Regions from separate parts of the Peribacillus sp. FSL R5-0717 genome, predicted to be linked through region 3. Evidence: riboswitches for the same ligand, from Rfam matches in the RefSeq annotation. Region 3 holds a riboswitch; each other region holds the start of a gene.

Region 1 (3,280 bases), 2.2 Mb from region 3:
GCTATGCATCTTTTAAGTGATTTTCATAAATAGAAAACATCGTCCCAACCAGATGATGTTTTCTATTTATGATATATGGGAATATTGAATTCAAATAGATCAAAGGTAATATTGACCGATTGATACCAGCGATATATCATGGGAAATAGAGGGGTGAAACCGGTCTTATCTTTATAAAAGAAGGTTGATATTTTTGAAAAAAGGGCAGCAAACCAAAGAACGAATCATAAATGTAGCCCGGACTCTTTTTGCCACTAAAGGTTTTGACATGACAAGAACGAATGAAATTGCCTCTGCATGCAATGTTTCCGAAGCTACTATTTACAAATACTTTGACAGCAAAAAAGATTTGCTTTTGGCTACAATTACCCCTAATGAAAAAGAGGAATCTGAAGATGGGACTAGCCATCTATCCACGGATGATCTAGTGGAGAATCATGTTACTACCATGATAAAAAAAATTCTTGAAAATAAAGAACAGTTTTCGATATTATTTAGGGAAACACAATTCGATCAAGATATTTCAAAGCAATATGTAGATCAGATTTTCAAGCCAAATGCCAGGCATATTGAAATACAGAAGAGAATAGATAGCGGAGAGATACAATATATCTCTGATATTATTTTATTTAATGTAGGGATCATTTCTTTCACATTGGCTTTATCTACACATTATGAGATCCATCAACAAAAAAAGGAGCCATATTTTACTTCTGAACGAATTAAGAGCATTGCTCAACTTTTGGTATATGGTATTCATGGGAAACAAAATCATACATAATGAAACGGTCATATATATGACCGTTTCTTTTTTCATTCAGAGTACATGTCCAGAGTGTAAGATTTGACTTATATTTTTCAGACAATTACGATAAATGTATACTTCACGTAATGCTTTAAGAAAATTATATCTGGAAATCTTGTAACATTGGAGGGTATCAAATGAGCGATATCGTAATTTTATCAGGAAGTCCGGCTATTCCATCAAGAACGGACATTTCACTAAAACATATTCAATCATTAGTCGAAAATGCAGGATTTACTACAGCTTATTTCTCGATTACGGATTTCTCAGCAGATGATTTATTCCAAGGGAAATATAATAGCGAGGATATCACAAAGCTTTCGGAGAGAATTCAAGCAGCCAGAGGAGTCATTATAGGTTCACCGGTTTATAAGGCTTCTTATACAGGTGTATTGAAAGCATTGATTGATTTGCTGCCAGAAGGTGCTTTTAAGGGTAAGCCGGTGCTGCCAATCATGATTGGTGGAAGTAACAGGCATCTATTGGCGATTGACTATGCGCTTAAACCATTAATTTCAATATTAAAAGGCGAGCCGCTGCAGGGGATTTATTTTGTTGATAAGGAAATAGATAAACAGAATCCAGAAAACCCAATCAATGATTTGCATTTAATTGATCGCGTCCAGAGTCAGGTTCAAGAATTTGTAGAAGCGATACAGTTAAGAAATTAATGACTTCAATAAATTAATTCCTTATATAAAAAGACTGGAACCCTAGAAATTTTTTTAGAATAACACGCGTCAATAATAGGCCTATTAATGAAAATAGACTCATTCTTTTGGAGACTTTATCTAAAAAGACGAGTCTATTTTCGTATTTATATGAACATAAAATCATAAATTGAATAGTGTGTATAAAAATAACAGTTAATCCATAATATTAAACCAAGTTATTTTATAAGAAAACTCCATTGACAAGGATTAAATATATGTTAATATTTAAAATAATAAAACTTATCCAGAGCGACGGAGGGAATTGGCCCTTTGAAGTCCGGCAACCTGCATGATGGATGCAAGGTGCTACCTCCAACAAAATGTTGATCATTTTGGAAGATAAGGTAAAGATATTTACCTTGCGATCTTTCCATCATGGAAAGATTTTTGTTTTTTGTGAAAATTGTAGGCAGACCATAACAATGTAAGGTTGTATGGAATTATATAAATCTAAGAAATTTAAAATAAAATATTCGCGGGTTTTCTTAAAGGAGGAACTGGTTTGGATAAAGAGAATCAGCTTGAAGAAATTTTTGAACGACTTCAAGAAATGCTTAATTCAATGAAATATGGATCCATTACACTTATTGTCCAGGATGGTAAAATCATTCAAATGGAGAGAAATGAAAAACTTAGAATTAAATAAGGTATCTGCTGACTAGAAAAACTAGAGGCGGGTTTAACTGATATAAAGAGAGTATTGGTTAGATTCGTCTCTTTTTCCTAGATTCAAATAACCCGGGGAATATTAGAACGGGGATTGATCAACAGTACTCTAACCTGATACAGCAAGTTTTTAGAGGGGGCTACAAAGTTGGCTGCATTAATAAACTATGAAAATTTCAATACAGGGGACTTCCCCGTATTTCCTGAAGACACTGAGACAAAAGGTGCTTTGGAAGTTCTGCAATGGGCGAATGACCATTATGGAGACAAACTGATTTATGCTTGCAGTTTTGGTATTGAAGGCATCGTGCTTACGGATTTATTGGCGAAGGTCAATCCTTCGGCAAAAATAGTTTTCCTTGATACAGATGTTCATTTTGAGGAAACTTACCAATTGATCGAGGAAGTGAAGAAGCGATATCCGAAGCTTTTGATTGAAATGAAGAAACCTGACTTGACGCTTGAGGAACAAGCGGCGGAATATGGCGATGAATTATGGCTTAGTGATTCCAATAAGTGCTGCAACATCCGTAAAATTGTTCCGCTTACAGAAGTGCTTTCAACGGCAACAGCCTGGCTTTCGGGACTGCGGAGGGAGCAATCCGAAACAAGGGCTAAGACCGAGTATATCAATAAGGATAATAAGTTCAAATCAGTTAAAATATGCCCACTCATACATTGGACATGGAAAGATGTTTGGCGCTATGCCCACAAAAATGGACTTCCATATAATGTCCTGCATGATAATGGATATCCGAGCATTGGATGTAAAACGTGTACAGCACCTGCCTTCAATGCAGATGATTTACGCTCAGGCCGTTGGCAAGGGGCTCAAAAAACGGAATGCGGATTGCATTTATCTTAAATAAATAGAAATTATAGGCTTAAATAAATAGAAACCATAGGGGGAAATTAGCATGACAATCAGTTTACCGCACGGAGGAACATTAATCGATCTTTGGGAACCAAAATATGATTTTAGTAAAATAACGAAGTCAATCGAAATCGATGAAATTGCTTTAAGCGATCTTGAATTGATAGGGACTGGTGCCTACAGCCCGATTAAAGGATTCTTTACAAAAAGTGACTATGAGAC
Region 2 (3,280 bases), 2.9 Mb from region 3:
ATTGAATCCAGGTGATACAATCCTTGTTCCAGATCCCGGCTATCCGGATTATCTTTCCGGTGTTGTTTTAGCCCAGGCAAAGACCGAACTGATGCCCTTGACAGAAGAAAATGATTTTCTTCCGAAATACGATGACATACATAAAGAAGTTCTTGATAAAGCCAAAATGATGTTCTTGAATTATCCGAATAATCCCACAGGCGCTTCTGCAACTGAAAGTTTCTTTGATGAAACCGTCTCCTTTGCAAAAGAACATTCAATTTGTGTGGTCCATGATTTCGCCTATGGGGCGATAGGATTCGATGGAAAAAAACCGATAAGCTTTCTCCAGGCGGAGGGTGCAAAGGATGTAGGAGTTGAAATATACACTCTATCGAAAACATACAATATGGCAGGGTGGAGAGTCGGCTTCGCAGTGGGCAATAAGAGTGTAATAGAAGCTCTTGAACTATTACAAGACCATCTTTATGTGAGTCTTTTCCCGGCGATACAAGAAGCTGCGGCAAGCGCTTTGCTTGACTCACAGACCTGTGTAGAGCAGTTAGTGCAAATGTACGAGGGGCGAAGGAATGTTTTCATTGAGGGATTGAGGTCCATCGGATGGGAAGTCAAAGCTCCAGCGGCATCGTTTTTTGCCTGGCTCAAGGTACCTGAAGGTTTTACGTCCGAGAGTTTTGCGGACTATTTATTAACGCATGCCCATGTAGCTGTTGCCGCAGGGAATGGGTTCGGTGAATTTGGCGAAGGTTATGTCAGGGTAGGGCTACTGACTTCGGAAGAACGGCTGCAAGAGGCTGTGGAACGAATACGGACATTAAACTTATTTTAATGCAATAAGGTTCACCTTTAAATAGTTAAAACTTATTGACAAAGTAGGAATTACCTGTCAGAATACAAAATAAATTCTTAATCTTTCGATACTTGGATGCAACTTATATATCAGCGTTTTCTTATTTTGAGCAGGTGGAGGGACTAGCCCGATGAAGCCCAGCAACCGACCGTAATTCCATTGTAAAATGGGGCGGAATCCTTTCGCCGGATTTTCTTGAAATCCACAAGGCACGGTGCTAATTCTTGCAGCCGATGGCTGGGAGATAAGAAGATGGCTTTTTAAAGCCTCTTCTTTATGAAGGGGCTTTTGCCATTTTGAGACCATCTCAGGCCAATAGTGACATAGAGAGTTTACTAACGTGTTATAGGAGTGATCAGATGAGCGAGATAGTCGCTACTTATTTAATTCATGACTTTATTGGAAATCATGAGAAAAAAGCAGAGAGCATTGCCTTGGGTCTGACTGTCGGGACATGGACGGACTTGCCGCATTTGGTACAGAAACAACTGGAAAAACATAAGGGACGCGTCGTATCGGTGACACCCCTATCTGAAGAAGAGAGGGCAAACAGCTACTTTAATCGGAAAGTATACCGTTCGCTGATTAAAATTGCCTATCCGGCAAGGAATTTCTCCAATGATTTACCTGCAATCCTTACGACGGTCTTCGGCAAACTTTCATTGGACGGTGAAATAAAACTTATGGACTTGGATTTTGTCGGTGATATTCAAAAAGCTTTTCCCGGGCCGCAATTTGGCATTGAAGGCATAAGGGAAAAGCTTGGCGTATTTAACCGGCCCTTGGTGATGAGCATCTTTAAAGGTGTATTGGGAAGAGACCTAACATTTCATAATGAGCAACTGAGGCAACAAGCATTGGGAGGTGTCGACCTGGTTAAGGATGATGAGATCCTCTTCGACCAGGAACTGACTCCATTTTTCGATAGAATAAAAACGGGAAAAAGAATATTGAATGAAGTCTATGAAACCACTGGCCACCGTACTTTATATGCTGTCAATCTATCAGGGAAAACTTTTGAATTATTGGATAAGGCAGAGCAAGCGGCTGCAGCAGGGGCAGATGCTTTATTGTTCAACGTTCATACATATGGTTTGGATGTATTGCAGGCCTTGAGTGAACATGATCGTATCAAGCTGCCGATCATGGCGCACCCCGCATATAGCGGGGCATTGGCATCTTCATCATTTTATGGTATCGGCTATCCATTATTGCTTGGTAAATTAGTAAGGTTATCAGGCGCGGATTTATCTTTGTTCCCTTCTCCTTATGGAAATGTCGCACTTGAAAAAACGGAGACCTTAGCGATTGCTGAAGCTCTGACAAAAGATGAACTTTCATGGAAAAAAGCCTTCCCTGTTCCTTCTGCAGGCATTCATCCGGGCATGGTTCCGGACCTGATCAAGGATTTCGGGCTTGATAGTGTGATTAATGCCGGAGGCGGAATTCACGGGCACCCTGACGGAGCAGAGGGCGGTGCCAAGGCATTCCGTTCTGCTGTGGAAGCCGTTCTGGCAGGAAAGGAACTTTCTGAAGCGGCGGCTGAGGAAGAAACCCTAAAAAAAGCTCTTGTGTTGTGGGGAGGCCTATAAGAAATAATGAAACCGATCATCTTTTGTGATTTTGACGGAACGATCACCAACACAGATAATATCATTTCAATTATGAAGAAATTTGCGCCTCCGGAATGGGAAGCGTTGAAAGACGGTGTCCTTCAGCAAAAAATCAGTATATCTTCAGGAGTTGGGGATATGTTTTCCCTGCTTGATAGTGGCTTGAAGGATGACATCATCCAATATGTAAGAAAAACGGCCGGCATTCGTCCAGGGTTTTATGAATTCGTTGAGTATACGAAACAAGCCAATATCCCTTTATATATTGTAAGCGGGGGCATGGATTTTTTCATTTCACCCCTTTTGAATGATATCTTGCCAACAGAGTCCGTTTATTGCAACCATGCATTTTTTGATAAGGAAAAGATTTATATTGAGTGGCCACATGCTTGTGATGAGCAATGTAATAATGATTGCGGTTGCTGCAAGCCATCCATTATGAGGAAAATTACGGGTCCGGAAGATTTTAAACTCGTTATTGGAGATTCAGTGACGGATTTTGAAGCGGCAAAACAGGCCGATTTTGTCATAGCCCGTGACATACTGCTTGAAAAATGCGATAGGGAAGGAATTCCACATCAAGGATTCGAAACATTTTTTGATGTAATTGACATTATAAAGCAGCAGGAGGTGGTTAAAGCGTGAACACTCATTCTAAAGAGTGGCAGGAGTTGGCAGATATTAAAGCTGAACTGGCCGAAAGGGATTGGTTTATGGGAACTAGCGGGAATTTGTCCATCCGCGAACCCAAAAGCCCTTTCTTTTATATTACCGCAAGCGGTAAGGATAAAAGGAAGCAATCGGCTACGGACTTTTT
Region 3 (3,280 bases):
AAAGAAGATCTGAAAAAATCCTGGCATTCATTCGAAAAACCTTATCTTATCTATTAGAAAAACGGGTAGCCAATGAGCGGAAATGCGAGCATTCCATCTCTTGGAATGAGCAGATGGAAGTCAAACTGAATGGAGCGGTCAATCAACTGGCTGATCTGGAAAAAGAAAAAAGTGAAAATATCATAAGGTCGTATCGTTCGCTTAAGGACGAAGTGAAAAGTCAGCTTTATTCAAAAATTCCTGAATTACTGAGGGATTGCTCTAAATCGTTAACGGAAAGCAGTGATTTCAGTCAGGTCCATGTACAGTTAAACCAGGAAATGAATGAGCGGATTCAAAACTTCATTTCTGACAAGATCATGCCTCAATATTACCGTTCTCTTCAAGACTGGATTGCCAGTTCTCAAATGGAGTTCTCACAAAGCCAGCAGTTCATGGATGAGATGAGTGCCGGATTCAATGAATTATACAAAGAAGAACGGATTACACTGGCAGGTGACTTCAGGGTATTGGATGACTGGCGCCGTGATGCCGACCGGATGACAAGCAGTATCCGCATCGAAAACGTTAATATCCTTTTGCGCAGGACTCCATCACAATTGCTGCTTAAAGGAGCAGGGAAGCTATTTGGGGCGATACCGCAAAATAAGGCCAATATGTACAATCGTTACAAGAAATACCTGGAAAGTGAAGATTACCTGGATGTTGCCGAAATGATCACGGAACGTTTCCTAACCCAATTTGGATTGTTTGAAAAATCATTGGATCGGGACATCTCACTTTTCTATCGCAGTTCATTTGCCTTACTTCAAAAAACGATAGAGCAGACGCAGACTGAAATAAAAGACTACCAGGCTGCATTGGAGCATATGAAAGAAAATCCTGAGGTTTACCGTGATCCGATCACGTTGTTCGAAGTGAAATTAAGGCAGTTGGAGAGGCTTGAAAAAATCGAGAAAAAGCGTCTAGCCCAGCTTCAAAGAAAATAAAAATAACAGGAAACATTTCAAATATTCAAAAATCTATTGACTTTACGACTATATCCCTATAAAGTGATAATTACGAAAACGTAACACAATATATCTCTTATCAAGAGTGGCGGAGGGACTGGCCCTAAGATGCCCAGCAACCGTTCCATTAGGAATTGGTGCTAAATCCTGCAAAACAGAAATGTTTTGACAGATAAGAGAGGGACAAGTCTGCAAAACAGCCGATTAAACCTCTCTATATTAGAGAGGTTTTTATTTTGGGATTTACACCGACTTAACTGATAAGACTAATTAGAAAACATGGAGGGGAACAAGATGAGAAGGTCTATTAAAGGGATATTCATTTCTGCCATCGCTTCGGCTTTGCTTTTAACGGGTTGCTCTGCAGGGCAGAGTTCCACAGAATCGAAGAAAGAAGAAAAAGTATCATTTGAAAATGTCCCGGAGAGATTTGCTGATGGCGATGGAGCCAAAATCAAAGTGATCCGTAAAATTGGCGGTGATGATCATACTGCCCAATACCTGGCGGGGGCGAAAGAAGAAGGAGAAGCACTGGGGTTTCAAGTCGATACGTACACAGCCAATGGTGATACGGCTAAATTCCATGATGCAATAGCACAGGCTTTGGAGGAAGATTACGACGGCTATATCATTTCACATGGTGATGATGCCGCAACTGTAAATGACGTTCAGAAGTTGGTTGATGCAGGTAAAAGCGTTGTCACATTCGATTCAATAAGCGATCTATCTAAAATAGAGGGCGTGACATTAACTTCACAAGATGATGAAGCGCTGGCAACACTGGCTTTCGATAAACTGATAAAAGAACAGAAAGGTGAAGCGGCAATTGCATATCTTTGGGTGGATGGTTTTCCTCCAATGGTAAGAAGAAATGCAGTCTATCAGGAAAAACTAAAAGAAAATCCCGGGATTAAAGAAGTCGAAAGATTCGGAGTGGCATCCGCTGATACTTCGGTTCAGACACAAAATGCTGTAGCCGCAATGCTGAATAAATACCCTAAAGGTAAATTGGATGCCATTTTCGCAACATGGGATGCCTTTGCTATCGGTGCAGCCCGGGCGATTAAAGAAGCGGGCCGCAATGAAGTGAAGATATATGGAATTGATGTTTCGAATGCAGATCTCCAGGAAATCCAATCTGCTGATAGCTCATGGTCCTACACGGCAGCAGTCGATCCCAAGTTGATCGGTGCAGTGAATATGAGGATATTGGCTAAAAAATTAGCGGGTGAAGAAACACCGCAAACATATGATTTGGAGGCATCACTCATTTCGCAAAAGCAAATCCAAGCTTCAAAAGAAGCGGTGAACATGGCAAACCTGTCTGATATTGTCGATGGCTGGGGTGTATCGACGGAATTTGAAGAAGATTGGATGAAGGTTTTGAAAGATCATTATAAAAAATAAAAAGAGACACTCTCTTTCCAGCGAAGGGAGTGTCTGTTCTATAAGGGGGAATGGACATGGGCAAGCAACTAGAAATGAGGAAAATTTCAATTGAATTTCCGGGGGTGAAGGCGCTGAGTGATGTTGATTTTTCCGTACAATCAGGAACAGCCCACGCATTGGTCGGTGCAAACGGGGCAGGGAAATCGACGTTAATGAAAGTTTTATCGGGAGCCCATGTTCATTATTCAGGTGACATTTTTATTGATGGGATGAAGCGGGATATCCGCTCGCCAAAAGCTGCTCAGGAACAGGGCATTCAAATAGTTCATCAGGAAGTGGATACCGCCCTCATCCCTTATTTAACAGTTGGGGAAAATGTAATGTTGAATGATATGGTCCAAAACATGGGAAAAAAACAAAGGGTACATTGGAAAGAACTGCACAACAAAGCCACTTCTATTCTTGAAGATATGAAAATTCATGTCCCTTCGAAAAAGTTGCTTAGAGACCTGACCTTGGCTGAAAAACAGATGGTCCTGATAGCAAGAGCGGTTTCGACAGAATGCAAATTCTTGATTCTCGACGAGCCAACTGCTCCGTTAAGTCATACGGAGACGACGGAACTTTTTCGTATTGTAAATGAATTAAAGCAAAAAGGCGTGGCAATCATTTTCATTTCACATCGTCTGCCTGAGATTTTTGAAATCTGTGAGGAAATTACGATCATGAGGAATGGGGAGCGTGTCACTTGTCGAAAAATCGAGGACATAACCCGTGCCGAAGTGGTAGAGAACATGCTTGGGAAAACTATGGATGAACAATTTCCTGAAGTGAATGCTTCGATTGGAGACGTAATTCTGGAAGTGAACGGATTGTCAGAT

The links. A riboswitch is a leader RNA that binds a small molecule or an ion and turns the genes downstream of it on or off. The one in region 3 is predicted to bind S-adenosylmethionine.
Region 1: linked by a shared signal. The riboswitch ahead of NYE65_RS25660 (YezD family protein) and the one ahead of NYE65_RS15335 (sugar ABC transporter substrate-binding protein) in region 3 are both predicted to bind S-adenosylmethionine.
Region 2: linked by a shared signal. The riboswitch ahead of mtnW (2,3-diketo-5-methylthiopentyl-1-phosphate enolase) and the one ahead of NYE65_RS15335 (sugar ABC transporter substrate-binding protein) in region 3 are both predicted to bind S-adenosylmethionine.

The regions. Positions count from the first base shown of each region.
Region 1 covers NZ_JBBOOF010000001.1:5,365,639-5,368,918, reverse strand. Annotated here, with positions in the region: partial or broken gene NYE65_RS25675 (SDR family NAD(P)-dependent oxidoreductase) at 1-20, shown strand, start outside; gene NYE65_RS25670 (TetR/AcrR family transcriptional regulator) at 194-781, shown strand; gene ssuE (NADPH-dependent FMN reductase) at 943-1,476, shown strand; SAM riboswitch class I at 1,756-1,864, shown strand; gene NYE65_RS25660 (YezD family protein) at 2,021-2,164, shown strand; gene NYE65_RS25655 (phosphoadenylyl-sulfate reductase) at 2,333-3,049, shown strand; gene sat (sulfate adenylyltransferase) at 3,102-3,280, shown strand, end outside.
Region 2 covers NZ_JBBOOF010000001.1:223,304-226,583, reverse strand. Annotated here, with positions in the region: gene NYE65_RS01060 (pyridoxal phosphate-dependent aminotransferase) at 1-829, shown strand, start outside; SAM riboswitch class I at 948-1,101, shown strand; gene mtnW (2,3-diketo-5-methylthiopentyl-1-phosphate enolase) at 1,210-2,442, shown strand; gene NYE65_RS01050 (2-hydroxy-3-keto-5-methylthiopentenyl-1-phosphate phosphatase) at 2,449-3,108, shown strand; gene NYE65_RS01045 (methylthioribulose 1-phosphate dehydratase) at 3,105-3,280, shown strand, end outside.
Region 3 covers NZ_JBBOOF010000001.1:3,154,363-3,157,642, forward strand. Annotated here, with positions in the region: gene NYE65_RS15330 (GTPase domain-containing protein) at 1-989, shown strand, start outside; SAM riboswitch class I at 1,084-1,189, shown strand; gene NYE65_RS15335 (sugar ABC transporter substrate-binding protein) at 1,305-2,417, shown strand; gene NYE65_RS15340 (sugar ABC transporter ATP-binding protein) at 2,474-3,280, shown strand, end outside.